Regions from separate parts of the Kitasatospora sp. NPDC051702 genome, predicted to be linked through region 2. Evidence: riboswitches for the same ligand, from Rfam matches in the RefSeq annotation. Region 2 holds a riboswitch; each other region holds the start of a gene.

Evidence for each region. A riboswitch is a leader RNA that binds a small molecule or an ion and turns the genes downstream of it on or off. The one in region 2 is predicted to bind cobalamin.
Region 1: linked by a shared signal. The riboswitch ahead of AB0N04_RS21860 (cobalamin biosynthesis protein) and the one ahead of AB0N04_RS27955 (prenyltransferase/squalene oxidase repeat-containing protein) in region 2 are both predicted to bind cobalamin.
Region 3: linked by a shared signal. The riboswitch ahead of metE (5-methyltetrahydropteroyltriglutamate--homocysteine S-methyltransferase) and the one ahead of AB0N04_RS27955 (prenyltransferase/squalene oxidase repeat-containing protein) in region 2 are both predicted to bind cobalamin.

Annotation. Positions count from the first base shown of each region.
Region 1 is NZ_JBFAZB010000026.1:34,532-44,960, reverse strand. Features, by position in the region: gene AB0N04_RS21880 (CDP-alcohol phosphatidyltransferase family protein) at 1-106, shown strand, start outside; gene AB0N04_RS21875 (hypothetical protein) at 217-1,539, opposite strand; gene AB0N04_RS21870 (prolyl oligopeptidase family serine peptidase) at 2,326-3,438, opposite strand; gene AB0N04_RS21865 (transcriptional regulator) at 3,658-4,368, opposite strand; cobalamin riboswitch at 4,665-4,797, shown strand; gene AB0N04_RS21860 (cobalamin biosynthesis protein) at 4,953-5,933, shown strand; gene AB0N04_RS21855 (cobyric acid synthase) at 5,930-7,444, shown strand; gene AB0N04_RS21850 (putative cobaltochelatase) at 7,441-9,555, shown strand; gene cobO (cob(I)yrinic acid a,c-diamide adenosyltransferase) at 9,562-10,167, shown strand; gene AB0N04_RS21840 (cobyrinate a,c-diamide synthase) at 10,178-10,429, shown strand, end outside.
Region 2 is NZ_JBFAZB010000040.1:8,845-19,273, reverse strand. Features, by position in the region: gene AB0N04_RS27970 (ATP-binding cassette domain-containing protein) at 1-616, opposite strand, end outside; gene AB0N04_RS27965 (CbiQ family ECF transporter T component) at 613-1,833, opposite strand; partial or broken gene AB0N04_RS27960 (hypothetical protein) at 2,501-2,935, opposite strand; gene AB0N04_RS27955 (prenyltransferase/squalene oxidase repeat-containing protein) at 3,052-4,632, opposite strand; cobalamin riboswitch at 4,740-4,869, opposite strand; gene AB0N04_RS27950 (flagellar hook-length control protein FliK) at 5,036-5,515, opposite strand; gene AB0N04_RS27945 (peptidase) at 5,567-6,652, opposite strand; cobalamin riboswitch at 6,751-6,891, opposite strand; gene AB0N04_RS27940 (enoyl-CoA hydratase) at 6,988-7,761, opposite strand; gene mmsB (3-hydroxyisobutyrate dehydrogenase) at 7,758-8,642, opposite strand; partial or broken gene AB0N04_RS27930 (enoyl-CoA hydratase/isomerase family protein) at 8,639-9,358, opposite strand; gene AB0N04_RS27925 (CbtA family protein) at 9,524-10,276, opposite strand; gene AB0N04_RS27920 (CbtB-domain containing protein) at 10,296-10,429, opposite strand, start outside.
Region 3 is NZ_JBFAZB010000025.1:62,386-72,814, reverse strand. Features, by position in the region: gene AB0N04_RS21420 (ATP-dependent DNA helicase) at 1-333, opposite strand, end outside; gene AB0N04_RS21415 (lipase family protein) at 609-1,928, opposite strand; gene AB0N04_RS21410 (condensation domain-containing protein) at 2,105-3,532, opposite strand; cobalamin riboswitch at 3,956-4,159, shown strand; gene metE (5-methyltetrahydropteroyltriglutamate--homocysteine S-methyltransferase) at 4,338-6,653, shown strand; gene AB0N04_RS21400 (hypothetical protein) at 6,928-7,836, shown strand; gene AB0N04_RS21395 (L-threonylcarbamoyladenylate synthase) at 7,878-8,498, opposite strand; gene AB0N04_RS21390 (SDR family NAD(P)-dependent oxidoreductase) at 8,571-9,539, opposite strand; gene AB0N04_RS21385 (alpha/beta fold hydrolase) at 9,650-10,273, opposite strand.

The DNA of each region.
Region 1 (10,429 bases), on a different contig from region 2:
CCAGATCACGCTCGCCGCGATGGCCCCGCTGCTGGTCATCCGGCGCAAGGTCGGGCAGAAGGTCGGCGACGTCCGCGCCCGGCGGGCGGAGTCCCGGCTCGGCTGAGCCCGCCCCGAGCACAACGGGAAGGGCCCCGGATCCACCAGGATCCGGGGCCCTTCCCGTTGTGCTCCGTCCGGGCGCCGCGCCACGCGTGGCCCGGTGCGGACGCCGGGCTACGCGCCGCCGGTGTGGACGCTGAAGGCCGAACGACGGGCCGCCCGCGCCACGCCCGGATCCGGGTGCACGCCCGAGACCGCCGTCAGCACCGAGGCCGCCCGCGGGTGCCCCGACTGCCGGGCCCGGGCGAACAGCCGCACCGGATCACCCGCCGAGGCGCCCTCGACGTGGCCCACCAGCAGCTCCGTCTCGCCGTGGTCCAGCACCGCCGCCGCGGTGTCCACCCACAGCCAGGCCGCGTCCTCGGCCCCCAGCACGTCCGCCGGGGACACCCCCTCGTCGGCCCGCTCGGCCAGCCACAGCAGCGCGTAGGGGCGCAGCACCGGCTCGTCGACCGCCGCCCGCACCGCCTGCTCGGCCGGGCCGCCGGCCACCCGCAGCGCCTCGAAGGCCAGCCCGCGCACCAGCGCGTCGTCCCCCTGCGCGGCGTCCAGCAGCTCCGCCACCGCGCGGTCCGCCGGACGGGCCGCCACCCAGGCGCGGAACTCCGCCCGGGCCGGGCCCGGCGAGTAGTCCGCGCAGGCGTTCAGCAGCTCGAAGGCGCTCTGCTCGATGTGCCCGGCCGCGGTCTGCGCGACGGTGCAGATCTCCTCCAGCTTCGCCCGCACCGCCCAGTGGCCCAGCGGCGACAGCTCGGCCGCGTCGTCCCGGCGCTCCACCGCGCCGACGGCCGTCAGGCCGTCCAGCATCCAGTCCAGGACGGCGGCGACGTCGGCGGGCGACGGCGGGGTGTCGATCTGCGGCTCCCGGCAGGTGCCGCGGACGGCCGACACGGCGGAGGCCGCGTGCGGCACCGGCGACAGGCCGGAACCGTCCGTCCCGCCCACCCGGCGCTCGTCCAGGCCGCGGCGCAGCAGCTCCAGCAGCTCGCTGTCCGCCACCGGGGCGGCCACCAGGTGCAGGAAGGAGAGCAGTTGCGGGGCCTGGTCCACGGCCTGGCCGGCCAGCACCGCGAACACGCCGCGCAGGGCGGCCGGCGGCACCGGGGCGAGCAGCGTCCAGGCGTCGAACAGCGCGGACCAGCCGCGCACCACCGCCTCGTCGTCGTGCTCCCAGGCGTGCAGGCGCCAGCCCGGCCCGGCACCGCCGTCGCGGGCCTCGACCAGGCCGACCAGCAGGGCCTGACCCCACGCCTTGGTGGCGGCGCCGACCGTCATGGCCAGCGCCCGGCCGGCCGCGCGGGCGTCGTCCGGCAGCAGCTCGCCGCGCTTGTCGACCTCCTCCAGATCGCCCGCCCAGCGGGCGATCCGGACGGCGTCCACCAGCATCCGGCGGGCCAGCGGCGCCAGCTCGGCCGGCGCCGGGAAGCCCTCGGGCACCGGGACCCGGCCGCGACCGGGCGCAGGAGCCGGACCTCGTCGGCGGGGTACCCCGGCCCCGCCCGGCCTGCCACCGGCGGGCCGGTGGGCCGTACCGGGGAGACGGGTCACCGTCGCACCGGTACCGATCGTCGGCGGGAGCGGGGCATCACGGTCGCGCGGATTCCGAGACGTCACGTCGAGCAGTCTTCCCCTTGTACCGGCCTTCTGTCACATCCGGTTGGCCGTACGGACGGGCTGTCGTCCACAGCACCTCCACAAGATCGGGCAACAGAGGCAAACCGCCTGGCCGGAAACGTGTGGCGGGGCCATGCCAGCCCGGCGGGAGGGCCTCGGCGCCGGTCGCGCTCCCCGTCCGTCCGGTCACTTTCCGTGCCCGTCGGCCACCCCGGCACGGGCCGCGGCGAGGATCTTCGGGGACGATTGACGGCGTTTGCCGATCATGCGGGTGACGGTGCGGAAATCCGGCTGAAACGGCATTCCGCACCCGTCCGGAACCGGCCGCCGCGAGGAATTCCGGAGCCGCCGGAACGGCCCGGCGCGACCACCGGGAATGGCGTGGAAAGTCGGCCCGGCCGACTTTCCGCACACGGCCGACGAGGGCCGGCGGGGAGCGGGTGCCGTCGGAAGTCGGCCGTTCGAACGACACCGGCCCCGGGGTGCCGCCGGCCGCGTCCACCCCGCCTCTCCACCCCGCCTTTCCGCAGCCGCCTTTGCGCGCCGGCGTTTCCGCACCGGCCGCGCCTCCCGCGGGCGGCCGCGGGGGGCGGTCGCCGCCCGGACGGATCAGAGCAGGGGGGTGAGCCAGCGGCGCAGGAGTTCGGTGTAGTGGGTGGGGGCCGAGTTCCAGAGCGCGGCGTGGTCGGCCCCCGGGAAGGTTTGCAGGCTGACCACGTCCTGGCGGAGCCCGGCGAGGCGCTCCGCGCTGCGGAAGGGGGCGAGCTGGTCGTCCGGGCTGTGCATCAGGAGGGTGGGCACCCGTAGGTCGGCACCCTCGGCGATCCGGGTGAAGTCGGCGAGGTCGACCCCCGTGCGGCCCTCCGCGGCCAGCGCGCCGAGCTCGGCGGCGGGGCCGGTGTACCCGGCCCGCGCGGCGCGGCGGCGGGCGGTGGCGGGCAGGTCCAGGACGGGCGAGTCGAGCACGATCCCGCTGATCGCGTGCGCCCAGGAGGAGCGGGCCGCCGCCTGCAGGACCATGGTGGCGCCCACCGACCAGCCGTACAGGATGACCCGGCCGGCCCCGTTGTCCAGCGCCAGGCGCATCGCCGACTCGACGTCGCGCCACTCCGTCTCGCCGAAGTGGCTGAGCCCGTCCGGCGAGGCCGGGGCGCCCTCGTCACCCCGGTAGGTGACCGCCAGGGCGGGCAGCGAGAGCCGGTCCAGGACGGGGAGCACCGGGAGGGTCTGCTGCCGGTCGCCGCCGGGGCCGTGCACCAGGATCACCCAGGTGCCGCGCTTGCCGCCGAGGAACCAGACCGGCAGCGCGCCGAGCTCGCCGTCCGCGGCGGTCTCGCGGTACGGGAGGCCGAGCGCCGCGGTCGGGTCGCCGAGGTGGACGCGCGGGGTGAAGCGGACCTCGGTGCCGGGTGTGAGGGTGCCGCGGTCGGCGCGCAGGAGCTTGCGGGTCACGCCCTGCTCGTCGCTGTGCAGGACGTCCTCGACGACGGCGTGGCCGTGGTCGTCCCACTCGACCGCCCAGCGGCCCGGGCGCAGGCTCGCGGGGCGCCGGGTGAAGGTGATCCGGCCGGCCGCCAGGCTCTGCACCAGGACGGGGCCGGAGCCCTCGACGGCGGCGGCCGGGCGGACCGTCCGTTCGGAGGCCCGGCGGCCGATGACCAGGACGGCGGCCCCGGCACCGACGGCGGCGGCGGCCACGACGGCCGCGGTTCCCCAACGCATATCGCTCCCCGCTCTGACGGTCGGACGGTCTTGGACCGGACGGTGTTCGAGCACCAGTTCACCGGGAGGGCGGGCGGGCGGCCACCGGGCTGGGCCGTCCGGGGCACGACGGGGCGGCCGGCGGGGGTGTGGGCGGCGGGCGGGAGACGGGCGGGCTGGAGGGGTACGGGCGGCGGTTCGGCGCGGGCAGGCGGGGGCGGGCGGGGGCGGGCCGCGGCGTCAGACCGGGATGTCGGTCCGGCGCCGCCCGAGCAGCTCCCAGAAGCGCTCCGCCAACGGCTGCTCGCGGACCGGGTCCGGCACCGCGGCGGCCGGGGAGCCCCAGCTGCCGCTGCCCCAGTGGGAGGAGACCTGGTTCTCCTGCTGGAGGGCCGTCAGCACGGCCGCCAGGTCGTCCTCGTGGACCGGCACGATCCGGGCGACGGCCCGGACGTGGGCCTGCCAGCGGCCGTCCACGCACTGGCGCAGGCACCGGTCGAGCTCCTCGCGGCGGCCGGTGACGTCGACGAGCTCGCGCAGCCGCAGGCCGAGCACCTGGGCGAGCGCGTGGGTCTGGGCCTCGTCGCCGTCCCACCGGCCGGTCAGCTCGGCGTCCTGGTAGCGGCGCAGGGCGACCCCGATCCGGCGGGCGGCGGCGTCCTGGTGGAGTTCGCGGGCGACCCGGAAGTCCCGCAGCCGGGTGGGGCGGGTGCCCATCAACTGGACGGCGGGGCACCAGAGCGCGCGGGCCAGCGCGATGAACTCCTCCTCGGTCGGCCGCAGCTCGCCGCTCTCCCAGGCGAGGACGTGGGTGGGCAGCAGGCGGACGCCGTGCGCGGCCATCCCGCCGACGACCTGGTCGGGGGTCAGGCCGAGGCCGGCCCGGTGGGCTCGGGCGGCGCCCGGCGAGAACGGCACCGGGGGCAGGGCGGGGGGCTGTCTGCGTCGCATGGGAACGAACGGTAGGTGCGGGTGGCGGCGGGCCCCAGCCGCCGAACACACGAAGCGGCCCTGGAGGTCCCTACGGACCGCTGGACGATCGCACAGGGTGTCATGCCCCTGCGGGCGGGCGGATCGGAGGTACCGACGGAGGTGCCGACGCGGGCCCCGCCGCCCGTCGCCGCCGCCCGGCCGGGAGCCCGCGGCCGCCCCGCGGCCCCCGGTCCCGTGTGACCAACCCCTCCGTGACCTCGGTTGACTCCCGGTTCGGCCGCGTGATGGGATCCGGGGGCCAAACGGAGGCATGCAGAGGAAGCCGGTGCGAGTCCGGCGCGGTCCCGCCACTGTCACCGGGGAGCACGCTCGGCAGGTTGCCACGGCGCGCCGTCAGAAGCCGCTGGAAGGCCCGGGGGTGCGTCCGACCCGGAAGCCAGGAGACTCTCGCCCCCGCTACGTCGAGCCAGGGCGCGGACCCTGAGTGAGGACACGCACGCGATGCAGGCTGCCCCGCCCCGCCGGACCCGACGCTGCCTTCCGCCGCACCCCCCGGTCCCGCCGCACCCGGCCGCCGCCCCCGCGAACCCGCCGCACCCGACGTGCGCCCGCTGACCCGCGCGGCGGCGTTCGCGCTGGGCGCCCTCGCGGGCTACGCCGCCGACGCCCGCTACGCCGACCCCCGCCGCGGCCACCCGGTGGCCGTCTTCGGCTCCGCCGCGGCCAGGCTCGAGCGCCGGCTCTGGCGGGACGACCGGGCGACCGGCGCCGGCTACACGGCCCTGTGCGCGGGCACCGTGGCCGCCGCCGCGGTGGCCCTGGACCGCACCGCGGGCCGGCGCCCGCTCGGCCGCGCGGCCCTGGCCGCCGCCGCGACCTGGACGGTGCTCGGCGGCACCTCGCTGACCCGGGAGGCCCGCACCATCGGCCGCTCGCTGGCCGCGGGCGACCTGACGGCGGCCCGGGCCCGGCTGCCGCACCTGTGCGGCCGCGACCCGAGCGCGCTGGACGAGCAGCAGATCGCCCGCGCGGTGGTCGAGTCGGTGGCCGAGAACACCGCCGACGCCGTCGTCAACGCGCTCGTCTGGGGCGCGCTGGCGGGCACGCCGGGGCTGCTGGCGTTCCGCGCGGTGAACACCCTGGACGCCATGGTCGGCCACCGCTCGCCGCGCCACGCCCGGTTCGGCTGGGCCTCGGCCCGGCTGGACGACGTGGCGGGCTGGCCGGGCGCCCGGCTGACCGCCCTGCTGACCGTCGCCGCCGCGCCGCAGCCGCGCACCGCCTGGCGGGTCTGGCGCCGGGACGGCTCGGCGCACCCGAGCCCGAACGCCGGCCAGGCCGAGTCCGCCTTCGCGGGCGCGGTCGGCGTCCGGCTGGGCGGCACCCTGCAGTACGGCGAGCGGGTCGAGCACCGACCCGTCCTGGGCGCCGAACTGCGGCCGGTCACGGTGGACGACATCGAGCGGGCCTGCGTGCTCTCCCGGAGGGTGGGCGCGCTGGCCCTGGGTACGACCGTGGCGGGGCACGTCGCACTGCGACTGCTGGCCGGCCGCGGAAGCAGAAGCGGAAAGGGACGGGCATGAGCAACGCGCTGCTGGTCGCAGGGACGACCTCGGACGCGGGCAAGAGCGTGGTGACGGCGGGCATCTGCCGCTGGCTGGCCCGCCGCGGGGTCGCGGTGGCGCCGTTCAAGGCGCAGAACATGTCGCTGAACTCCTTCGTCACCGCCGACGGCGCCGAGATCGGCCGGGCCCAGGCGATGCAGGCGCAGGCCGCCCGGGTGGAGCCGGAGGCGGCCATGAACCCGGTGCTGCTCAAGCCCGGCGCCGACGGCCGCAGCCAGGTCGTGCTGCTCGGCCGGCCGGTCGCCGAGGTCGGTGCGCTGGACTACCGCGAGCGCAAGCCCGTCCTGCTGGAGCGGGCCCTGGAGTGCCTGGCGGACCTGCGCCGCCGCTACGACGTGGTGGTCTGCGAGGGCGCCGGCTCGCCCGCCGAGATCAACCTGCGCGACCGGGACATCGCCAACATGGGCCTGGCCACCGCGGCCGGACTGCCCGTGGTGGTGGTCGGCGACATCGACCGCGGCGGCGTCTTCGCGGCCATGTACGGGACGCTGGCGTTGCTGTCCGCGGAGGACCAGCGGCACGTGGCCGGCTGGTTCGTCAACAAGTTCCGCGGCGACGCCCGGCTGCTCGCCCCCGGGCTGGAGATGCTCCACGGGCTGACCGGCCGCCCGGTGCTGGGCACCCTGCCGATGCTGCCGGGCCTGTGGCTGGACGCCGAGGACTCGCTGGACCTGTCGACCGTGGTGGACCGGGTGGACGGCCGCGGCCCGCTCGGCGCGGACGTGCTGCGGGTGGCCGTGGTGCGCTTCCCCCGGCTCTCCAACTTCACCGACGTGGACGCGCTCGCGCAGGAGCCGGGCGTGCTGGTGCGCTGGGCGACCCGGCCGGAGGAGCTGGCCGACGCCGACCTGGTGGTGCTGCCCGGCACCCGGGCCACCGTCGCCGACCTGGCCTGGCTGCGCGAGCGCGGCCTGGAACCGGCGCTGAAGGCCCGCGCGGCGGCCGGGCTGCCGGTGCTCGGGGTCTGCGGCGGCTACCAGATGCTGGCGGGCTCGATCGTCGACGAGGTGGAGTCCGGGGCCGGCGAGGTCGCCGGTCTCGGACTGCTGCCGACGCGCGTGCGGTTCGGCGCCGAGAAGGTGCTCGGCCGGCCGGTCGGCGAGGCGTACGGGCACCGGGTCGAGGGCTACGAGATCCACCACGGGGTGGTCGAGGTGGAGGGCGGCGAGCCCTTCCTGGACGGCTGCCGGGTCGGCCAGGTCTGGGGCACCACCTGGCACGGCGCGCTGGAGAACGACGGGTTCCGCCGCGAACTCCTGCGCGAGGTCGCCGGATCGGCGGGCCGCGCGTTCGTGCCCGCGCCGGACACGTCCTTCGCCGAGGCGCGCGAGGCCCGGCTGGACCGGCTGGGCGACCTGATCGAGGAGCACGCGGACACCGACGCGCTCTGGAAGCTGATCGAGGGCGGGGTGCCGGCGGCCGGATCGCTGCCGTTCCTGGCGCCCGGGGCACCTGGGGAGTATGCATGAGTGACGTCCGCTATCCGTTCACCGCGATCGTCGGCATGGCCGACCTGCGGCTCGGGCTGCTGCTCAACGCGGTCTCCCCGGCCGTGGGCGGCGTGCTCGTGCGCGGCGAGAAGGGCACCGCGAAGTCGACGATGGTGCGCGCCCTGGCCGGCCTGCTGCCGTCCATCGCCGCCGTCGACGGCTGCCGCTTCGCCTGCGACCCGGCCGGGCCGGACCCGCAGTGCCCGGACGGCCCGCACCCGGCCGCCGGCAGCCACGAACGCCCGTCCCAGCTGGTCGAGTTGCCGGTCGGCGTGGCCGAGGACCGGATCGTCGGCTCGCTCGACCTCGAGCGGGCGCTGGCCGAGGGCGTCAAGGCGTACGAGCCGGGGCTGCTCGCCAAGGCGCACCGCGGCGTGCTCTACATCGACGAGGTCAACCTGCTGCAGGACCACGTGGTGGACCTGCTGCTGGACGCCGCCGCGATGGGCCGCTCCTACGTCGAGCGCGAGGGCGTGTCGGTGCGGCACGCGGCCCGCTTCCTGCTGGTCGGCACGATGAACCCGGAGGAGGGCGAGCTGCGGCCGCAGCTGCTCGACCGCTTCGGCCTCACCGTCGAGATCGCCGCCACCCGGGAGCCCGCCGAGCGGGCCGAGGTGGTCCGCCGCCGGCTCGCCTACGACGCGGACCCGGCCGGCTTCGCCGCGCGGTTCGCCGAGGACGAGCGGGCGCTCGCCGGGCGCATCACCGCCGCCCGGGAGCTGCTCCCGGAGGTCGAGCTGACCGACACCGCACTGCGGCAGATCACCGCGGTGTGCGCCGCGTTCGAGGTGGACGGGCTGCGCGCCGACATCGTGATGGCCCGCACCGCCGTCGCGCTCGCCGCCTGGGACGGACGCACGGAGGTGCTGGAGGAGGACGTCCGCAAGGCCGCCCGGCTGGCCCTGCCGCACCGGCGCCGCCGCAACCCCTTCGACGCCCCGGGGCTGGACGAGGAGCAGCTGGAACGGACGCTGGAGGAGCACGCCCAGCCGGAGACCGAGCCCGAACCCGAGCCGGAGGGCGACGGCCCCGACGGCGGCGACCCGGACGGGGACGGCCCGGACGGCGGCGGTGACGGCGGCCCGGGCGACGGCGGCCCCGACGGCGGCGGCGCACCCGAGCCGACCGGCGACGCGGCCCCGGAGACCTCCGCCCCGGAGCCCGCCCCCGCGGACGCCCCGGCGGAGGCCGGAGCACCCGAGCCGCAGCCCGTCCCGGCCCAGCACCCCGCCCCCGCCCGGGAGTCGGCGCCGGTCGCGGCCGGCGACCCGTACCGGACCCGGCTGTTCACCGTCCAGGGCACCGGCCGCGGCGCCCAGGGCCGCCGCTCCCCCGCCGAGACCAGCGCCGGCCACACCGTGCGCGCCCGCCGGCCGCAGGGCACCCTCAGCCGGCTGCACCTCACCGCCACCCTGCAGGCCGCCGCGCCGCACCAGGTCGCCCGCGGGCGCGACGGCCGCGCCCTGGTGCTGCACAAGGACGACTTCCGGGAGCAGGTGCGCCGCGGCCGCGAGTCCAACCTGGTGCTGTTCGTCGTGGACGCCTCCGGCTCGATGGCGGCCCGGCAGCGGATGACCGCCGTCAAGGGCGCCGTGCTGTCCCTGCTGATGGACGCCTACCAGCGCCGCGACAAGATCGGCATGATCACCTTCCGCGGCACCGGCGCCGAGCTGGCCCTGCCGCCCACCTCGTCCGTGGAGGTCGGCGCGGCCCGGCTGGAGTCGCTGCCCACCGGCGGCCGGACCCCGCTGGCCGCCGGGCTGCTGCGCGCGCACGAGGTGCTGCGGGTGGAACGGCTCCGCGACCCCGACCGCCGGCCGCTGCTGGTCCTGGTGACCGACGGCCGCGCCACCGGCGGACGCGACGCGCTCGCCGACTCCCGGCGTGCCGCCGGGCTCCTCGCCGCCCAGCGCACCGCCAGCGTCGTGCTGGACTGCGAGTCCGGCCCCGTCCGCCTCGGCCTCGCCCGCACCCTGGCCGGGCTGCTCGGCGGCAGCGCCGTCAGCCTGGACGAGCTGCGCGCCGAGGGCGTCGCCTCGCTCGTCCGCGCCAACCGACCCGTCACCACCTCGATGCGAAAGGCGGCCTGAGCCGACATGCCCAAGGGTGTCCCCGAAAGCGTCCCCGACGACGGCCTGACGACCCGTCAGCGCCGTACCCAGCCGATCACCGCCGTGCACACCGGCCCCGGGAAGGGCAAGTCCACGGCCGCCTTCGGCATGGCGCTGCGGGCCTGGAACCAGGGCTGGTCGGTCGGGGTGTTCCAGTTCGTGAAGTCCGCCAAGTGGAAGGTCGGCGAGGAGAACGCACTGCGCGTCCTCGGCGCCTCCGGCGAGGGCGGCACCGTCGACTGGCACAAGATGGGCTCCGGCTGGTCCTGGATCCAGCGCTCCGCCGAGCAGGAGATGACCAGCGAGGAGGCGGCCAAGGAGGGCTGGGAGCAGGTCAAGCGCGACCTCGCCGCCGAGACCTACCGCTTCTACGTGCTGGACGAGTTCACCTACCCGATGCACTGGGGGTGGATCGACCCGGCCGAGGTGGTGGCCGTGCTCGAGGACCGCCCCGGCAGCCAGCACGTCGTCATCACCGGCCGGTACGCACCCGAGGCGCTGACCGGCGCCGCCGACCTGGTCACCGAGATGACCAAGGTGAAGCACCCCATGGACGCCGGCCGCAAGGGCCAGCGCGGTATCGAGTGGTAGCCCCGAGAACGTGAACATCCCCCGCCTCGTCATCGCCGCGCCCTCCTCGGGCGCCGGCAAGACCACCGTCGCCACCGGCCTGATCGCGGCACTCGCCGCGCGCGGGCTGGCGGTGTCCCCGCACAAGGTCGGCCCCGACTACATCGACCCGGGCTACCACGCGCTCGCCGCCGGGCGCCCGGGCCGCAACCTGGACGCCTTCCTCTGCGGGCCGGAACGGGTCGCACCGCTGTTCCTGCACGGCGCGGCCGGGGCGGACGTG
Region 2 (10,429 bases):
CGACCCGTTCCAGGCGGTGCTCGGCGAGCAGGACGGTGACGCCGAGGTCGTGCACCAGCCGGGTGATCGCGGCGAGCACCTCCTCGGCGGCGGTCGGGTCCAGCGCGGAGGTCGGTTCGTCCAGCACCAGGACGCGCGGGTGCGCGGTGAGCACGGAGCCGATGGCGACGCGCTGCTGCTGCCCGCCGGACAGCTCGTACAGGGCGCGGTGGCGCAGGTCGGCCAGACCGAGCAGGTCGAGGGTCTCCTCGACGCGTTTGCGCATGACCTCCGGCGGAATCGCCAACTGCTCCATGACGTAGGCGAGTTCCTCCTCCACCGTGTCGGTGGTGAAGCCGGCCAGCGGATCCTGCCCGACCACACCGACCACGTCGGCGAGTTCGCGCGGCGGGTGGTGCGCGGTGTCCCGGCCGTCCACCGTGACCCGGCCGCGCAGGGTGCCGCCGGTGAAGTGCGGCACGAGACCGTTGACGGCGCCGAGCAGGGTGGACTTGCCGGCGCCGGTGCGCCCGACCACCAGGCAGAGCTCGCCCTCCGGGACGTGCAGGTCGACGTCGCGCAGGACGGGCTCGCTCCCGCCGTCGTACACCACGCCGACCTGGTCGAATCGGATCACGTGCTCACCTCGGGGGTCGTGCGGTCGGTACCGGTGCCGCGGGTGGTGCCGGCCCCGCGCCGGTCGCCGGCCGGCTCGGGCGTCCGGCCGGGCGGCGGCGAGACGATCCCGGCGGCGCCCGCCAGCAGCAGGGCGAGCACCGGGACGAGCGGCAGCGTCGGCCAGGTCAGCGGGTAGAGGGAGGGGTTGAGGTCGGTGGCGTCGTAGCCCACCGTGGCGAACAGCAGGACGGCGGCCGTCACCCCGCAGCCGGCGACGCCCCATTCGGCGGCCCGCCACCGATCCGGCCGGTACGTGGTGCGCCGCACCCGCCGGCCGCCGAGCAGCAGGCCGGCCACGCAGAGAACGGCACCCGCGAGGAAGGCCGGCAGCCCGAGCGCGGCGGGAGCCGTGCCGTCCAGGAGCCCGTACACCCCGGCGCACAGGCCGCACATGCCGAGCAGCATCAGGGCGCCGGTGAGCCGGCGGGAGCGGCGCGAGGCCGTGCCGGAGCGCCCGTAGCCGCGCGAGTCCATGGCCGCGGCCAGACTGAGCGAGCGTTCCAGCGCGTCCTCCAGGACCGGCACGACGATGCTGCGCAACGCGCGGACGCCCTTGGTCCGTCCGGCGCGCAGGCGCCGCGCCCGGGCGACGCGTTGGACGCTCTGCACCAGCTGCGGCGCGACGCTCAGCGAGACCGTCACGGCGACGCCCAGCTCGTAGAGGGCGCCCGGCAGCACCCGCAGGGCCCGCTTGGGGTTGGCGAGGGTGTTCGCCGCGCCGATGCAGCAGATCAGGCAGGCCAGCCGCAGCCCGTCGAAGGCCGCCGAGAGCGTCGCCTCCAGCGAGACCGGGCCGCCGATCTCGATGCCCGCGTACCAGGCGGGCGTGGGGATGTGCGGCAGCGAGAAGAGCAGGTGGTCGTGCGGGGTGATGCCGGTGGCGAAGACGCACCGGAAGACCACCCGGATCGCCACCACCGTCAGGGCCACCCACAGGTAGTAGGTGAACCCGCGGGCCCACGGGGCCTCGGTGCGGCGGGCGGTCACCACGTAGCCGAGCACGGCGAGGACGAGCAGGAGCAGCAGCGGGTTGGTGGTGCGGCTGGCCGCCGTCGCCAGGGCCAGCGCCCACGCCCACCACGCCAGCGGGTGCAGGTTCCGCGGGGCGCGCCGGCCGCCCGGGCCCGGCCCGCGGACGGCGGGCGGGGCCGCGACGCGTTCGTCGAGCACGGTCACGCGATCACTCGGCCCGTCGGCGGCGGCGCCGTGCGGTGACCACCGTCGCCACGCCCAGGGCCACGACGAGGACGGATCCGACCACGGCGGGGAGCATCGAGCCGGAGTCGTGCGGGGCGTCGGCCACCGGGTCGGCGTTCACCACGCCGCCGGGCACGGCGGGGGTGGCCGTCGGTGCGGCCACCGCGGGCTCCACGGCCGGCGGGGCCGACCGGTCGGTCGGGGTGTCCGTCGGTGCCGGGGTGGACGGCTCGACCGGCACCGGCGTGGCGGGCACCGGCACCGGCTCGGGGGCGCCCGGCGGGGTGATGCCGTCCTGCGGGGTACCGGCCGTGCCACCCGTCGGGGGTGTGGCGGGCGCGGGCGGACGGGCCCCGCCCGCCGGGGGCCGGGCGGGGGCCGGGGCACGGCCGGTGCCGCCGGTCCCGCCGGTACCGCCGGTGGCCCCGGTGCTGCCGGTGGCCCCGGTGCTTCCCGAAGCCGCAGCGGCGCCGCCACCGCCGGTCGCACCGCCGGCACCCGTCGACCCGCCGCCGGAGCCGCCCGAAGCGCCCGAGGCACCCGAGCCGCCCGCGGCACCGGAACCACCGCTCGACCCGCCCGCGGCGCCGCCGGAAGCACCCGCGGAGCCCTGGCCCGGGTCGGCCGGCTGCCCACCCGGGTCGGCGCTGTGCGCCCGGACGGTGTCCGGCGAGAAGCTCGGACGCCCCTCGGTGCCCTCGATGTCGGTGCCACCGAAGATCCACAGGTCGACGCTGCCCGGCTTCGGGTGGTAGCTCATCGCGCCGAGCTGGCTGTAGGACCACTCGTTCTGGCCCGGATCGGCGTGCCAGTACGACCAGTAGGCGGTGGCCGGCGGCGTGAGGACACACTTCTCCTGGTCCGGGGTCGGGAACTGCTTGCCGCCCTGGTAGCCGCTGTAGCCGATCCGGCAGATGAACGCCGGGCCGTCGTGCCCGGTGCCGGCGGTCTTCCAGCCGCCCTGGTTGAGCAGGGCGTACCCGGTGGTGGGGGTGCTCCCGCAGGAGCGCAACAGCGGGCCGCCCCACCTGCTGAAGTCCACGGCGAGCACGACGCCGGAGGTGGTGGTGCACTGGTCCATCGGCAACGGCGCCGCGGCGGCCGGGGCGGTGTCCACGGCGACGCCGCCGAGGGCGAGGGCCGCGGTCAGCGCCGTCGCCGCGAACAGCCGGCCGAGGCGGGCGCCCGGTCCCCCGGTCATCGGTGACGTCCAGGGGCCGCGGTCCGGCGGCGGCGGGCGACGAGGACGGCGGCGGCGCCGAGCGCGGTCAGCGCACCGGCCCCTGCCGTCAGCGTCAGCGCCTGGCTACCGGTGCCGGCCAGGCTGCCGGAGCCGGTCGACACCGGCACGCCCCCGGACGGGGCGACACCGGCACCCGCCGGGGCGTCGACGCCTCCGGCCGGACGGACGGTCGGGCCGCCGCCGGCCGCGGGGGTGTCGGTGACCGGGGCCGGTGCGGTCGTGGTCGGCGAGCCCGTCGGGGTGCCGGCCGGGGTGGTCGGCGTGCCCGTGGGCGTTCCCGTCGGGGTTCCGGTGGGCGTGCCCGTCGGGGTTCCGGTGGGGGTTCCGGTGGGCGTGCCCGTCGGCGTACCGGTCGGGGTTCCGGTGGGCGTGCCCGTCGGCGTGCCCGTCGGCGTCCCCGTCGGCGTCCCCGTGGGAGTTCCGGTCGGCGTCCCCGTCGGCGTCGGCGTCGGTGTGCCCCCGAGGGGGCGGCTCAGCGTGCCGAAGGAGATCCCGGTGGCGCCGCCGACCACCTGGGTCGAGGCACGGACGTCCGAACCCTGCTGCCCGGCGGAGGCGACGTTGAACCCGCCGTCGCCGTTCTGCTGACCGGCGAGGAAGTCGAGCGCCCTGGCGATCTGCGCACCGTAGTCGGCCTTGCGCAGCGTCATGCCCTGCACGGCCAGCGCGGCCGAGTTGGTCGAGTCACCGGCCGCGCCGGGGAAGCCGCCGTCGGGCAACTGCCGCGCGGCGAGCCACCCGAGGCCCTTGTCGACCGCCTGCGCTGCGGCGTCGTCGCCGGGGACGAGCGCGAGGGCCATGGCGGCGATCGCCGTGCTGTCGACGTCGGAGTCGCCGGTGGCGGGGATCAGGCTCGGCCAGGAGCCGTCCGGGTGCTGGAGGCCCTTCAGGTAGGCGACCGCGGGGGCGGCGTTGGCGGCGTCCCCGGCGCGGAGCTGGGCCATGACGGCGAGCGCCTGGGAGAAGACGGAGGTGGCGTAGCCGTAGTTCCCGGCGGCGTCGCAGCCGGTGTTGGCGTCGGCCTTGGTGCACACCATCGCGGCGAGGGCGGCGATCAGGTCGTGGCCGCCGAAGTTCCGCGGGTCACGGCCGACGACCTCGGCGAGCAGCGCCTCCTTGCCGATCGACCCGCCGCCGGCGTACTCGGTGCCGATCGCGGTCCAGTCGTCGACGGTGCGCTCGCTGGCGTCCTTGCCCCGCTGGTCCAGGAAGTCGACGATCCGGCGCAGCGCGGCGTCGTCGGTGCCGGTGGCGGCGAGCGCGTAGGCGCCGTCGATGGTGAGTCCGAAGTCGGCGAAGGCCGGGAAGCCCTCGTAGTAGTGACCGTCGATCAGGCGGGACGGGTCGGCGAGGTAGGCGGCGCCCCTGGCGACGTCCGGCGTCCGGCCCGCGGCGGGGACGGCCGCCCCGGCGAGCGAGACGGCGGGCCGGCCGACAAGCGCCGTGCCGCAGGCGGTGACCGCGAGTGCTGCGGCGGCCAGCAGGGACGTGGTGCCCCGGCTCCTGTGGCGCGTACGACTGCTGCTGACCCTCACCGGCGTCTCCCTGGTCGGTCGACGCGGGGAGCAACGGCGCAGCCGACGGCTGCCGGTGGAGCGCGCAGCCGTCGGAACTGCGTCGTAGTCCGCGACGACGCGAGTGCTCTCTGAACAGACCCCGGTTCAGGCATTCCGGCTCATCCGCCCTGGGCGGATCTACGGTTGCGGGTCAGCGCCGGAGTTGGACCGGCTTCCCCTGAGGACCGAGGTGAAAAACCGGTTCATCAGACCACGTCAGCGGAGTGGGAGTCAACGGCCCGTCAGATGGTCCGCTCACCCTGACGGGACGGGCCGCGCGGATCAGGACGGCCGGGCGCCTCCTGCCGCACCGCAGGGCGTGCCGGAGCTGCCGGCACCCCTCCCCGCGGGGCTCCGGGGTGCCGGCAGGTGCCTCCGGACGTCAGGGCGCCGTGATGCCCGGCTGGGCGCCGGCGCCGAAGGACCAGCCCTCGACGTCGCCGGGGGCCGGATTGTAGCTGCCCGCGCCCAGGCTGCTGTACGACCAGGGCCCGCCGTGCTGGGCGTGCCAGTAGGACCAGTAGGCGCTGCCGGTCGGGTTGGTGCAGGTGGCCGGCAGCGCGTTGATCTTGCAGACGAAGCCGGGGAACCGCGGGTGGAAGGCGTACGTGAATCCGGCGCCGGTCAGCGCGGCGAGCCCGGTGGCCGGATCGCCGGGTGCGCAGCCGGTCTCGACGCCGCCGCCGACGGCGGTGAAGTCGACCACGACGGTGACGCCGGTGGTGCCGCTGCAGGCGGCCGCGTGGGCCGCGGGGGCCTGGACGGCGGAGGCGCCGAGCAGGCCGGCGGTGAGGGCCGCGGCCGCGGCGATCGAGCCGAGCGCGCGGCGGGCCGGTCTGGCCGGGGTGAGGGTGTCGGTCATCGGAACTCTCCTCGTGGGCTCAGGGGTTCGGTGGCTCAGGAGTTCGGTGGCTCAGCGGGCGGCGGGCGCCGGGCAGGCCAGGGTCGGGGCGGCCGGACGCGCGCCGGCGGCGGAGAGGGTGGCCAGCGGGGTGCCGGCGAGGCCGAGCGCGGCCTGCGCGGTGGCCCGGGCGCCGTTGGCCGGGTCGAATCCGGTCGCGTCGTAGGCGACGGCGCCGCGGACCGCCGGGTCGGCGGAGCAGCCCTGCTGGAACTTCACCAGCCGGCTCCAGCCCTTGAGGCCGGCGCCGAGGCGTCCGCCGGCCAGCAGCGCCTGGGTGGCCAGGCCCGTGGTGTTGGCGTTGGAGGCGGTCGCCCCGGCGGCCGCGAAGCCGCCGTCGGCGTTCTGGTGGGCGGTGAGCCAGCCGAGGCCGGCGTTCGCCTTGGCGGTGCGGCCGGTGGCGGCGAGGGCCTGGGCGGCCAGCGCGGTGGCGTCCGGGTCGCTGGTGCAGGTGGTCTGGCCGAAGGAGACCGGGTAACCGCCGTCCGCGCACTGGCTGTTCGCCAGGAAGTCGACGGCCGCGGCGGGGGCGCCGCCGGGGGTGCGGTGCAGGGCGATCAGGGCGAGCGACTGGCCGAAGGCGTTGCTGTAGTCGCCCCACTGGGAGCGGTCGGAGAAGCGGCCCTCGGCGGTCTGCAGGGAGCGCAGCCGGGCCGGCAGGTCGACGCCTCCGAAGGCGGTCGGGTTCGCGCCGCGGACCTCGGCGGCGAGCAGCAGCTTGGCGGTGGCACCGGCGTAGGCCTCGGTGGTGCCGTCGCCGAGGTAGCCGCCGAGGATCTCGGGCTTGGCCAGCCAGGCGGTGGCCCGGGCGGCGGCCTCGTCGGAGCCGTGGGAGGCGGCGAAGGCCAGCACGGCGTCGACGGTCAGGCCCTGGTCGGGGTAGGCGGTGCCGTTGAACACGGACTCGAAGTGGTCGCCGTCGACGAGCTGGCGGGCCAGCCAGCCGCCCGCGGCGGCGTCGGGGCGGATCGTCGGGGCCGCGGTCGCGGCGGGTGCGGCGGCGGGCGCGGCCTGGGCGGCGGTGGCCGCCGGGAGCGCGGTGGCGAGGGCGAGGGCGGGTATCGCGAGCAGACCGAGAGTGCGGCGGAGGGCGGGCATGGCTGCCTTTCCGGGCCTGGACGCAGGGGCCCGGAGGGCGCCGGCGGCACGCCGGGCAGCCCTCGGAGCTCCGGCCCGCAGACCACGACGGGAGGAGGGGGTGACACACCTCCGCCGCCGGGTACTCGGGCTCGCCGCCGACGGGACGTCGGCGGCCTACCGTTGCGGGTCAGCGCCGGATTCGAACCGGACTTCCCCCGTCGGCGGAGTCACAACATGACGGCCCATCATGGCGAAGACGCGAAGATCCGGTCAAGGGACGGTGCGCCACGTCACGGTTCCGGCACCGGAACACGGCACCGCGGGCCGCGCGCAAGGTGCCGGAACCGTACGGGTCAGCGGTGGCGGAACTCCGGCAGGCGCTTCTCGGCGAAGGCGGCCATGCCCTCCTTCTGGTCGGCCGTCGCGAACGTCGCGTGGAACAGCCGCCGTTCGAAGCGCACGCCCTCGGCCAGGGTGGTCTCGAAGGCGCGGTTGACGCTCTCCTTGAGCATCGCCACCGCCGGGGCGGACATCGCCGCGACGGCCTCGGCGGTGGCCAGCGCCTCGGTCAGCAGCTGGTCCGCGGGGACGATCCGGGAGACCAGGCCGGCCCGCTCGGCCTCCTCGGCGCCCATCATCCGGCCGGTCAGGCACAGCTCCATCGCCTTGGCCTTGCCGACGGCCCGGGTGAGCCGCTGCGAGCCGCCTATGCCCGGGATCACCCCGAGCTTGATCTCCGGCTGCCCGAACTTCGCGGTGTCGGCCGCCAGCAGGACGTCGCAGAGCATCGCCAGCTCGCAGCCGCCGCCCAGCGCGTACCCGGCGACGGCCGCGACGACGGGCTTGCGCAGGGCTCCGAAGCGGTCCCACGCGGCGAACCAGTCGCCGAGGTAGGCGTCCACGAAGTCCAGGGACTGCATCTCCTTGATGTCGGCGCCGGCCGCGAAGGCCTTCTCCGAGCCGGTGACCACCAGCGCGCCGACCTCCCGGTCGCGGTCGAACTCCTCCGCGGCCGCCACGACTTCGTTCATCAGCGTGGTGTTGAGGGCGTTCAGCGCCTTGGGGCGGTCGAGCGTGATCACGCCCACCCGGCCCCTGCGCTCGACCAGGATCGTCTCGAACGTCATGCGTCGTCCTTCCTGAGGGTCGTGATGATGGCCGAGAAGTCCAGCCCGGCGCCCACCTCCTCGGCGAACGCCGCGTACAACTCGGCTGCCCTGCCGCCCAGTTCGGCGGGGACGTCGGAGGATGTCGCCGCCGCGGCCGCGAGTCCGAGGTCCTTGGCCATCAGGGCGGCGGCGAAGCCTCCGGCGTACCCGCGGTTGGCCGGGCTGGCCGGGACGGGCCCGGGGACGGGGCAGTTGCTGGTCAGTGCCCAGCACTGCCCGGAGGCGGCGGAGGCCACGTCGAACAGGGCCTGGTGGCTGAGCCCGAGGCTCTCCCCGAGCACGAAGGCCTCGCTGACCGCGATCATCGAGATGCCGAGGATCATGTTGTTGCAGATCTTCGCGGCCTGCCCCGCCCCGGACGTCCCGCAGTGCACGACCCGGCGGCCCATGGCGGCGAGCACCGGCTCGGCCTCGGCGAAGTCGGGCCCGTCCGCGCCGACCATGAAGGTCAGGCTCGCGGCCTCGGCGCCGGGCACGCCGCCGGAGACCGGCGCGTCGACGGCCCGGTGCCCCGCGACCCGGGCGAGGTCGGCGGCGACCCGGGCGTCCCCGACCGCGATGGTGGAGCAGTCGACGAACAGCGCTCCCGCTGCCGCCTCCGTCAACTCGCCGTAGGAATCGAGGACATGGCGTCCGGTCGGCAGCATGGTGAGCACCACCTCGGCCTCGCCGACCGCTTCGGCGGCGGAAACCGCGATCTTCACTCCCCGGGCCGCAGCCCGTTCCCGGGCCTCCGCCGAGAGGTCGTAGCCGGTCACCCGGTGTCCGGCGGCGACGAGGTTGGCGGCCATCGGGCCGCCCATGTTGCCCAGTCCGACGAATCCGATGCGGTGGGTCACCAGCGCTCCAGGGGTGTGGTGGCGGCGAGGCCGAGTTCTCCGTCGCCGAGCGGGGCGAAGTAGCGGGCCACGGTGGCGGGTTCGACGGCTCCCAGGGAGGCCGGCGTCCAGCGCGGTGACCGGTCCTTGTCGATCACCTGGGCCCGGATCCCCTCGGCGAGGTCCGGAGTGGCGAGCGCCGCGCAGGAGGTCCGGTACTCCTGGTCGAGCACGGCCTCCAGCGGGCCCAGGGCGCGGGCCCGGCGCAGGGCCGCCAGGGTGGCCTTGACCACCGTCGGGGAGTTGGCGGCGATGCGCTCGGCGGCCTTCTCGGCCTCGGGTTCACCGCTGTCGCCCAGCCGCGCGAGGATCTCCTCGACGGTGCCCGCCGCGTAGCAGCTGTCGATCCACGCCCGCCGGCCGTCCAGCAGACCGGCCGGCGTGGGCTCGACATGCCGTTCCAGGGCCTCGTGGACGGGCAGTTCGGCGAGGTCGTCGAGCAGCACGGGCAGCCGCTCGGCGGGGACGTAGTGGTCGGCGAGCCCGCAGAGCAGCGCGTCGGCGGCACCGACGGAGCCCGCGGTGAGGGCGAGGTGGGTGCCCAGCTCGCCCGGCGCGAGGGCGAGCAGGTAGGTGCCGCCGACGTCGGGGACGACGCCGATGCCGGCCTCCGGCATGGCGACGCGCGTGTTCCCGGTGACGATCCGGACGCTCCCGTGGGCGGAGACGCCGACGCCGCGGCTTCCCTGACACCGCGGACCTGCCGTCGACCATATAGTCGGACGTCCTAGTAAGTCCAGGTCCCGTGACGAACCGTCACCGCGCCCTCCCCCGACCGGCGCAGGACGACGCGCAGCCCGCCCCCCGTGCGGGGAGCGGGCTGCGGGTCGGCGGCGCGGGCGCTACCGGGCGGCGACGGCCTGGGCCGGGGCCTTCACCGCGGCGGGCTCGGGCTCGAGCACGCGCTTGGCGAGCTCGCCGAAGACCAGCCCGAAGGAGGTCCACAGCACGAGCTGGATGGCGAGCGCCGCGAGGCGGAACTGCCAGAGCAGGGTGGCCGGGAACTCCTCGGGCACCTCGTTGATCACCGGCAGGAGGGCGTAGGCCAGGCCGACGGCGACGACGAAGCCGCCCCCGGCCGCGACCGCGGCGTACCAGTTGCCCAGGCGCGGGGCCAGGCGCTTGCCGATGATGACCGCCGCGACCGCGAGCAGGACGCTGAGCACCATCATCAGGAAGTACAGGACGGTGCGCTTGCCGATGGTGTCGGGGTTGCCGATGGACGGCGGGTTGGCCGGGTACTTGAGGAACGGCACCACGTACACGGTCACCAGCGCGGCGAGCGAGACGACCAGCGCCGTCGCCCGGGCGCCGAAGCGGCCGATCCGCCCGAGGGCGAAGCAGTACGCGAGGGCGGCGATGCCGCCCATGGCCACGGCGAACAGCAGGATGCCGGTGGCCAGACCCGCCGTGGACTGCAGGGAGCGGCTGACCACCTCCATGCCGTGCTCGGCGGAGTGCGCCTCCTCGAACTCGATGGCGGCGTCCACCTTGGACTCACCGAGCAGGTAGGCGGTGACGAGCGCGAGAACGCCGGCCGCGAGGCCGGCGATCATCCCGCGCACGAGCAGGGTTCTGACGGTTGCGGAGTTCACTGTGCGGTCTTCCCCGTCCTCAGTGGCAGGGGAAGCCGAGCAGGTGACGACCGTCGTGCACCCATTCGTGGACGTCCTCGCCGGAGATCAGCGAGGTGGCACCCTGCTCGGCACCGACGAAGTAGATCGCCAGCAGCATCAGGACACCGAAGA
Region 3 (10,429 bases), on a different contig from region 2:
CTCGGCGCGCCAGTCCACCAGCACCGGCAGCTCGTCGGTGTCCCGGTGCAGACCCAGCCGTCCGATCCGCAGGACGGTGCCGTCCGCCAGGTCGATCCGGCCGAAGACCAGCCCGCCCTCGGCCCCCTCCAGCCGGCGGACCTCCGTCGCCAGGCGCCCGGCCGCCACCTCCCGCTCGTACACCTCGCCCGCGCCGTCGGACGTCGAGGCGAGCACGCGCGCCAGCTCCTCCCGGGTGCCGGCGAGCCGTTCGTCGAACAGCCCGGCTATGACGGCGACCTCGGCCCGCTCGCGTTCCACCTCGCGCGCGCCGGCCTCGTTGATCTGGGACAAGAAAGGGTCCTCCCCGCTCGACCTGCGGATCTGTCGATCCGTCACTGTGTCGACGCGTCACTATGCAGACCGTTTCCGGAAATGTAAACGTTGACCGGACCGGCCGTTGTATGGCCCCGGGGCCCGGCGGACGGCCCGTGGGCAGGCGTGCGCGGGGCCTCGTCGGGCGGGCGTCGGGCGGACGGCCTCCGGATCCGGGCGGCGCCGCGAACGGCCGGGTGCCCCGGCGCGACGGGCCGGGGCACCTCGGTCAGGGGGGCAGGGGGAGGGGCGGGTCAGCAGTTGCCGGGGGCCGGCCGGTGGGCGAACCGGTCGGCGATCCAGCTCAGGTACTCCTGCTGGGCGACGAAGGGCACGGTGTTGTGGGTGGCGCCCTGGTAGGTCGTGTACTCGACCGGCTGGGAGAAGCCGCAGGCGCGCCTGACGTACTGCTCGGTGGAGTGCGGGTTGATCACGGTGTCGTCGGTGCCCTGCATCACCAGGATCGGTGCGAGGCCGGTGGTGTAGCCGGGCGTGTTCTCGTGGAAGCGGTCGCGCCAGGACCGGGGGACGTCCCTGATCGGCTGGAACAGCGTGTCCAGCTGGTGCGTGTCGCCCACGTTGTTCTGGATGACGTCGGCGAAGTGCTCGATGCAGGCGGTGGCGTCGCCCTGGAGGGCCTCGATCCCGGCCGGCTTGAGGACCCCGGAGGCCTGCAGCTCCGGGTAGGCGGCGAGGAAGCCGCGGTAGAGGTTGATCCGCAGGGCCGCGTTGTGGGACTCGGAGGAGTCGCTGCGGGGGCCGGGCAGCACCTGTCCTTCGAGCTCCGGCCCGATGTCGGCGGCGGGGGCCAGCGCGGCGATCCCGACGAGGTCGACCCCCCGGGCGTACCCGGAGGCGTCCTGGCCGACGAACAGCCCGGCGCCGCCGCCCTGCGACCAGCCGAGGACGGCCGTCTGGCTGCCCGCGTGCGCCTCCCGGAGCCGGTGGACGGCGAGGACGGAGTCCAGCACGTTGCGGGTCTCGGTCGCGCCCACCACGTACTGGTGCACGCCGGGGGTGCCCAGCCCCTGGTAGTCGGTGGCGACCACGACGTCGCCGGCGGCCAGGAAGTCGGTCAGCGCCGGGATGCCGACGTCGATCGAGTACGGGCTCTGGTAGCTGAAGTAGTCGATCAGGTTGACGGCCGGGTCCGGTGCGGCCGAGGGCGCGCACTGGCGGGGGCCGCCGACGGTGCCGTGCGCCCAGGCCACCACGTTGCGCCCGCCGCGGGGGGAGGAGGGGCCGTCGGGCCAGACCACCAGGCCGGACACCGCCACGGCGGCCCCGTCGTGGAGGGTGGAGCGGTACAGGATCCGGCAGGCGTGCGCGTGCTCCGGGGCGGGGACCTGCCGGGCCCAGATCAGGGTGCCGTGCGGGCCGTCCGGCAGCGGGGACGGCGGCTCGTAGAAGTCCGGGCCGTCCGGACCGAGCGGGACACCCGGCGCACACCGGGCGGTGTCGCCGCCGTGGTCGTCGCCGTGCCCCCACGCGCCGCCCGCGGCCGCGGCCGGTTGCCCCGCGGACACCAGGGTGAGCAGAGCGGCCACCGCGCCGGCTCGAAGCCATGCCCTCATTCGTCGATTCCTCTCGCTGCACAGGGTGACGCCACGTCACCTGATGTGACGATGCTCACTCGGTGCGGAGGGCGGGGCAATCGCTGCGGCCGGATGGCGGACCGGCCCGTCGGTGGCGGGCCGGGGGCGGAGGGGCGGAGGGGCGGGATCGGGGCTCGGACGGGCGCGCCGGTGCGTCAGGAGGCGTCGGTGAGCACGCGGGTGAAGCCGTCCAGCAGGGCCCGGTTGGTGGCCCGGGCCTGCGGGGTGTCGACGTGGATGGTGTTGACGAACAGACCGTCGTCGGTGCGGTGCAGCCACTGCAGCAGTCCGTTGCAGCCCGAGACCCAGACGTGCAGGCGGGCCCGCTGGGCGGCGTGCCGGTCGGCACCGGGCAGCCGGCGGAAGTCGATGTAGGAGTAGAAGTTCACCGCGTGCGGCCAGTAGTGCAGCCGCGCGTACTCGGCGGGGGCGAGCAGCCGCCAGGCCTTCACGAAGTGCACCCCGGCGTGGGCCTGCAGCTGCCCGTAGGCGTCCTGGGCGGCGGTCAGCACCTCGCCGAAGCCCGCCCGCGGCCTGACCGGGAACTCGATCGGCAGGGTGTTGATGAACCACCCCATCGACTCCGCGTAGACGCCCCGGCCGCGTTCGTTGACCGGCACCAGGCCGCGGTAGACCTCGGGCCCGCCCTCCTGCCGCAGGGCGATCGCCAGCCCGGCGAGCAGCCCCATCGACAGCCGCCCGCCGCGGGCCCGGCAGGCGGTGCCGAAGGCCTCGGCCTGGCGGGCGCTGAGCAGGCGCTCGGTGCCGGCGGTCGGCGCGTACAGCCGGCCGGGCCGGACGCCGAGGTCGAGCGGGAAGCGGGGGAAGAGGCCGCCGTTGCGGTCGCGGAACGCCCGCCAGTAGTCCAGCCGCGCGTCGTCGGCGCGCATGGCGCGGTTGGCCCGGCGCTGGCCGCGGCTGAACTCCAGGTAGCTGCCCGGCTGTTGGGCCGCATCCTCGGTGCGGGCCGGGCGTGCCGGGCGGACCGGGTCGGCCTCGGCTCCGGCAGCGGTTCCGGCCGCGGTGAGGCTCCGGTAGGCCGTGGTGATGTCGTTGACGGCGATCGCGCTGGAGAGGCCGTCGGTGACCAGGTGGTCGCAGGAGAACCAGACGGTGGTCGACTCCGGCCGCACCACCGCGCCCATGGTGATCAGCGGCCAGGAGAGGGTGTCCACCTCCTTGAACGCGTCGTGGAGGTGGCGCTCGACCTCCGCGGGCGTCTCCAACGGGCCGGCGTAGACGTGCTTGAGGGCCACCTCCCCGGGCGACAGGACCTCGCAGCCGAGGTCCCCGCCCAGCGGCTGGTAGACCGCCCGGAGCACCTCGTGACGCCGCACCAGGTGGAGCAGCGCGACCGCCAGCGCGTCCAGGTCGACCGGACCGGCCAGTTCGAAGCTGGCCGCGACGTAGGAGCGGATCGGCTCGTCGACGCTCTGGGCGTGCTGGGCCACGGTGAAATGTTTCGCCTGGTTGTAACCGGTCATCCGGCGCGGGGCGGGGTCGCCGCCGGTCAACGGGACCAGGTGCCACCGGTGGGCCTCGCCCGGGCCGATCTCGGAGTCCTCGACTGAGATCTGGAGCATGTCGCCCTCTTCTGCCGCTGTCGTCGTCGGGTGGTACCAGAGCGGTCGGATGTCGGCCCACCAGCTGGTGCCGTACCAACGCGACGGCCCGGCGCTCGGATACGGGCAGCCGCCGTTCGGGTGACGGTGACCGGACGCCGGGGCCGTGCCCTCCGGCGCGTCCGCGGACCGGGCTCGGCCCGCCGGGATCCCCTCACGGCTGGGCCGTCGGCGTACGAGCGCACGCCGGAGCTGCGGGGACCCGCGGTCGAACGGCGGGTCGAGCGCCGCGTCGGAGTGCGGTCGGGCCCGTCGCGGTGGGCGGATTCCACGGCCGCCGCGACGGCCGGTGCCGCCGGGGGACCGGCCACGTCTCACCCCGTGGACACGTGGTGGGATTTCCGCGCCCCCGGCCGCGGGTTCGCACTAGGCTGGCCGGGCAGCTGGTTCGCCCTGTCCGCCAGGCAGGCGCGTCGCAAGAGGGAACCCGGTGACGCCATTCACGTGGCCATTCCGGGACTGCCCCGCAGCGGTGAGTGGGAACGACCGCCGTCATACGCACTGGGCCCGGACGGGCCTGGGAAGCGACGGCCAGTAGGTGACCGCCCTGACCAGGGCGGCCGCGCCCGCGAGTCCGAAGACCTGCCACTGCCCGCACGCGACCGATCGCGCGCGGACATCCCGGTGACCTCGTGGGCGGGTCGGCGTGCACACCAGGCGGGTCCGGCGCATCCCTGCGCCCGCGGCCGCGCCCGGTCGGGCACCCCTTCGCACCCTCGTCCCGTCCCCGGGGACCAGAGGAAGCAGACTCGCGAAGGAGAGTCCCTTGACGACGAAGTCCGCAGCCGCGGCAACCCGCGCCACCACCCACGGCTACCCCCGCCAGGGCCGCGACCGGGAGCTCAAGAAGGCGGTCGAGGGGTACTGGAAGGGCGCCGTCACCGCAGACGCCCTGCTCGCCACCGCCGCCGACCTGCGCCGGGAGAACTGGCGGCAGCTCGCCGAGGCCGGCGTCCACGAAGTCCCCACGGGCGACTTCTCGCTCTACGACCACGTGCTGGACACCACCGTCGCCGTCGGCGCCGTCCCCGCCCGCCACCGCGCCGCGGTCGACGCCGACCCGCTCGACGGGTACTTCGCCATGGCGCGCGGCACCCAGGAGGTCGCTCCGCTGGAGATGACCAAGTGGTTCGACACCAACTACCACTACCTGGTGCCCGAACTCGGCCCCGACACCGTCTTCACCGCCGACCCGGACCACCAGGTCGCGCAGCTGCGCGAGGCCCTCGGCCTCGGTCACGACGCCCGCCCGGTGCTGGTCGGCCCCGTCACCTACCTGCTGCTCGCCAAGCCTGCCCCCGGCGTCGCCGAGGACTTCCAGCCGATCACCCTGCTCGACCGGCTGCTGCCCGTCTACGCGCGACTGCTCGCCGAACTGCAGGCGGCCGGTGCGCAGTGGGTGCAGCTGGACGAACCCGCGCTCGTCCAGGACCGCACCCCGGCCGAGCTGAACGCCGCCGCCCGCGCCTACCGCGAGCTGGGCGCCCTCACCAGCCGGCCCAGGCTGCTCGTCGCGAGCTACTTCGACCGCCTCGGCGCGGCCCTGCCGGTGCTCGCCGCAGCCCCGGTCGAAGGCCTCGCCCTGGACTTCACCGGCCCCGCCGCCGCCAACCTGGACGACCTCGCCGCCGTCGGCGGGCTGCCCGGCAAGCGGCTCGTCGCCGGCGTGGTCGACGGGCGCAACATCTGGATCAACGACCTGGAGAAGTCGCTCGCCACCCTGGCCACCCTGCTCGGCCTCGCCGGCAGCGTCGACGTCGCCACCTCCTGCTCGCTGCTGCACGTCCCCCTCGACGCCACCGCCGAACGGGACCTGGACCCGCAGATCGCCCGCTGGCTCGCCTTCGCCAGGCAGAAGACGGCCGAGACCGCCCTGCTCGCCCGCGGCCTGCGCGAGGGCACCGGCGCGATCGCCGCCGACCTCGCCGCCAACCGCGCCGACCTCGCCTCGCGCGCCGGCTCCCCGATCACCCGGGACCCGGCCGTCCGCGCCCGGGCCGCCGCCGTCAGCGCGGCCGACGCCCGCCGCCCGCAGGCCTACCCGCAGCGCGCCGAGGCCCAACGCGCCCGCCTCGGACTGCCGTTGCTGCCCACCACGACGATCGGCTCGTTCCCGCAGACCACCGAGCTGCGCACTGCCCGCGCGGACCTCGCCGCCGGGCGGATCGACGCCGACGGCTACCGCGGGCGCATCGAGGCCGAAGTCCGCGAGGTCATCGCCTTCCAGGAGAAGGCCGGCCTCGACGTCCTCGTCCACGGCGAGCCCGAACGCAACGACATGGTCCAGTACTTCGCCGAACAGCTCACCGGCTACCTCGCCACCCGGCACGGCTGGGTGCAGTCCTACGGCACCCGCTACGTGCGCCCGCCGGTGCTCGCCGGGGACATCTCCCGGCCGCACCCGATGACCGTCGACTGGTTCCGCTACGCCCAGGGCCTCACCGACCGCCCGGTCAAGGGCATGCTCACCGGGCCGGTCACCATGCTCGCCTGGTCCTTCGTCCGCGACGACCAGCCGCTCGCCGACACCGCCCGGCAGGTCGCCCTCGCCCTGCGCGACGAGGTCGTCGACCTGGAGGCCGCCGGCGCCGCCGTCGTCCAGGTCGACGAGCCCGCCCTGCGCGAGACCCTCCCGCTGCGGGCCGCCGACCGCCCGGCGTACCTGGCCTGGGCCACCGAGGCGTTCCGCCTCGCCACCTCCGGGGTGCGCGCCGACACCCAGGTCCACACCCACATGTGCTACGCCGAGTTCGGCGCCATCATGACGGCCATCGACGACCTCGACGCGGACGTCATCTCCCTGGAGGCCACCCGCTCCCACATGCAGGTCGCCGGTGAGCTCGCCGCCGCCGGCTACCCCCGCGAGGTCGGCCCGGGCGTCTGGGACATCCACTCCCCGCGGGTGCCCGGCACCGAGGAGGCCGTGGAACTGCTGCGCGCCGGGCTGGCGGCGATCCCGGCCGAGCGCCTCTGGGTCAACCCCGACTGCGGCCTGAAGACCCGGGGCTGGCCGGAGACCCGCGCCTCGCTGGACAGCCTGGTCGGCGCGGCCCGCCGCCTCCGGGCCGAACTCGCCGGCTGAGCCACGGCCCCGCACCGGGGCGGGCCCGTTGCCCGCCCCGGTGCGGGGCCTCCGGCGCGGTCGGGACGGACGGGTGACGGCGACCGAGGGCGGCGCCCGTGCGGCGGGTTGCCGGGGTCGATCGGGATCCGGGGCGGCAGGATGGCCCCGGCGGGGTGCCGCCGCGCGGACCGGAGGGCCCGCGGGAGCACCCGCCGACCACACCCGCTCCCCCCGACGACACCTCGTCGCCGCCACTCCGGAGGGTCACACGACACGGATCACCCGCGAGACCGTGCTGCGGACGGCGACCTTCTGGCTCCGCCCGGCGTTCGCGCTGCGCGTGTTCGGCCGGTTCCAGCGGCTCGTGGGCTTCGACCGCTCGATGGCCCTGGCCTCGGCCGCGCTGACCGCGCTGGTGCCGCTGGCCATCGTCTGCAGCTCCCTCGTGGTCCGGCTGGGTGGCAAGGACGTCGCCGAACGCGTCATCGACCGCTACGCCCTCACCCAGGACGGCGCCGAAGCCGTCCGCCACATCCTCTCCTCGTCGGGCGGCTGGAGCAGCGTGGGGCTCTTCGGCCTCGCCTTCCTGCTCGTCTCGGCGCTGAGCTTCGCGCGGGCCGCCCAGCGGCTCTTCGAGCAGGGCTGGGAGCTGCATCCCCTGAGCGTGCGCAACACGGTGAACGGTCTGAAGTGGATCGCCCTGCTGGCCGGGTACGCCGCGCTGAGCGGCTGGGTCCACGCCGTGCTCGGCCGCGGGACGCTGGAGCTGGGCGCGTCCCTCCTGGTGGCCCCGGTGACGGCGGTCTTCCTCGTCTGGAGCGGCCGGCTGCTGTCCGCCGCCCGGATCAGCAGGGGCGACCTGATGCCGTTCGGCTTCATCGGGGCGGCCCTGCTGGCCGGCTACTCGGTGGCCATGAGCGTCTACCTGCCGTACCTCTTCAACTCCACCACGAACCGTTACGGGGCGATCGGGGCGGTGTTCGCGATGCTCTCCGCCCTGTTCGGGGCGATGTTCGTGGCCGTGTCCTCGGCGGCGCTCGGACGGGAGGTGCAGGAGGAGCTCGACCGGATCGGCCGCGGCGAGCGCCCCCCGGACAACGAGGTCCGCCAGGAGTGGGACACGGTGATCCGCCAGGCGCGGTCGCGTTGGGAGACGACCCGCGGCCCGAGCGTCCTGGGCCGTCTGACGCGGAAGCACTGAACGGGCCGTCGGGTCCGCGCCCGGGGGGCGTCGAGCGGGTGCTACTCGAACCGCGACGGGTTCCCGGCGCCCTGACGGACGATCTGCGGCGTCCCGTCCGAGAAGTCGACCACGGTGGTGGGCTCGGTGCCGCAGTCCCCGGAGTCGACGACGGCGTCGAGCACGTGGTCGAGGCGCTCCTTGATCTCCCAGCCCTGGGTCATGGGTTCGGCGTCGCCGGGCAGCAGGAGCGTGCTGGACAGGAGCGGTTCGCCGAGTTCGGCGAGCAGGGCGCGGGTGACGGCGTGGTCGGGGATCCTGACCCCGACGGTCTTCTTCTTGGGGTGCATCAGCCGGCGGGGCACCTCCCTGGTGGCCGGGAGGATGAAGGTGTAGCTGCCGGGCGTCGCCGCCTTGACGGCGCGGAAGACGGCGTTGTCGATGTGGACGAACTGCCCGAGCTGGGCGAAGTTCTCGCACATCAGGGTGAAGTGGTGGCGGTCGTCGAGCCGCCGGATGGAGCGGATCCGTTCCAGGCCCTCGTGGTTGCCCATGGCGCAGCCCAGGGCGAAACAGGAGTCCGTCGGGTACGCGATGAGGGCCCCCGCGCGGAGACTGTCGGCCACGGTGCCGATGGTGCGGGCCTGCGGGGTCTCTGGATGCACGTCGAAGTACTTCGCCATTCGCCCGACCCTACGGGATCCGCCCGCCCCGCCGCGCGCAGCCCCGCGGTGCGGCCCGGCCGCGGCCCCGGGTCACCGTGGGTGCCGGAGCGGGCCGGTGCCGGGGTCGGCGGCGGGGTCGGCGCCGGTCAGGTCGCGGCTGAGGTCCCACAGGTGCGCCGCGACGGCGGTGTCCGTGAGGGTGCGCCAGCGAGGTTCCAGCCGGGGCCTGCCGCGCAGGCCGGCGACGCGCGGGCCCCACAGCTGGCCGCCGCGCACCGCCGGGTCGAGGACCGCCCGCACGGCGGGCCAGGCGCCGGCGTGCTTGCCCTGGAGGAGCACGGCGGCGGGCGCCCCGCGCAGCGCGGTGCCGGGCGTCCGGGCGTGCACGGGCGGGCGTGCCGGGGTGAGCGAGTCCAGGGCCCCGCCGGGGTGGGCCAGCACGCTCGCCACCGTGCTGCCGGCCGCGCGCAGACGGCGGTCGAGTTCGAGGCCGGCGTGCATCTGCGCCAGCTTGGACCGCGCGTAGGCCCGCTTGGGCACGTAGTCCCGCCGGGAGTGCGGGTCGGCGAGGTCCAGGTGTTCGGACTTCGCCGCGAAGCTGCCGATGGTCACCACGCGGGCCGCCGGGGCGGCTGCCAGGAGCGGCATCAGCCACCCGGTCAGCGCGAAGTGCCCCAGGTGGTTGGTGCCGAACATCAGCTCGTGGCCGGCCGCGGTCTCCACCCGCGGCGGATCGTCGAGCGCGACCCCGGCGTTGAGGACCACCGCGTCGAGGCGGGGTGACCCGAGGGCGTCCGGCACGGTGCGCAGCGACGGGAGGTCGGCGAGGTCCAGCTGCAGCGTGCGGACCCGGGCGCCTGGCACGCGGTCGCGGATCACGGCCCGGGCGGCCTCGGCACGCGCCGGACTCCGGCTGCCGAGCACGACGGTGGCTCCGGTGGTGGCCAGCTGCTCCGCGATGAAGTACCCGATCCCGGCGTTGCCGCCGGTGACCAGGACGACCTGCCCGTCGGCGCGGGGCGGTCGGTGCACGTTCCACGGCAGGGGTACGGACGGCATAGGGGTGGCTCCTGGGCGTTCGAAGGACCGGCGGTGTCCCCACGGGGAGTGGGTGTGCCAAGCCTCGGCGCGGCCGCTCACAGATCGCCGACAGGTCACCGTCGGCGCGGTCAGCCGGGTGTCAGGCCGGGTGCGGGCGCGTCCGGGGGCGCTCCGGGCAGCGGTCCCGCGGCCAGCAGCGCCGTGACGGCCGAGGCCGCGAGGCGGTGCCAGTCCCCGGCCCCGGCGAGCATGGCGTGGCCGCCGCGCGGCACGTCGAGGTAGCGGACGTCCGCGCCGGCCCGCGCGGCCCGGGTGGCGAAGGCGCGGGACTTGCGGGCGCTGGTGACCCGGTCCGCCGGGTCGTGGAGGACGACGATCCGTCGGCCGCGCAGGTGCTCCGCCCCGTCCACGGGCTCGCACCACGGCGCCAGGAGCACCGCGCCCACCACCTGGGGCTCGTCGGCGGCGGCGAGGGCGGCCCGGCCGCCCATCGAGTGGCCGAGGAGGACGATCCGGACGTCGGGCGCGTGCGCGACGAGCTCCCGCACGGCCGCGCGGGCGTCGGCGACCGGGTGCGCCTGCGGGCCGTTCCAGCCGCGGTGGCGGTAGTGCACCTCGGCCGTGGTGAGCGCGGCGTCGCCGACGCGGCGGCGCACGGCCGCGGCGAACACCCGCATCCGGAGCCTGGCCAGGCCCAGTCTGGGCGGTGGGTCGAGGCTCTCGGCGCGGCCCCCGGGCAGGACGAGCAGCACGGCCGGACGCTCCTCGGGGTCCGGCGGCGAGGGGTCCGGCGGCGAGGGGTCCGGCGGCGAGGGGTCCGGCGGCGAGGGGTCCGGCGGCGAGGGGTCCGGCGGCGAGGGGTCCTGGGGCGGGGGGTCCTGGGGCGAGGGCTCCGGAGGCGAGGGGTT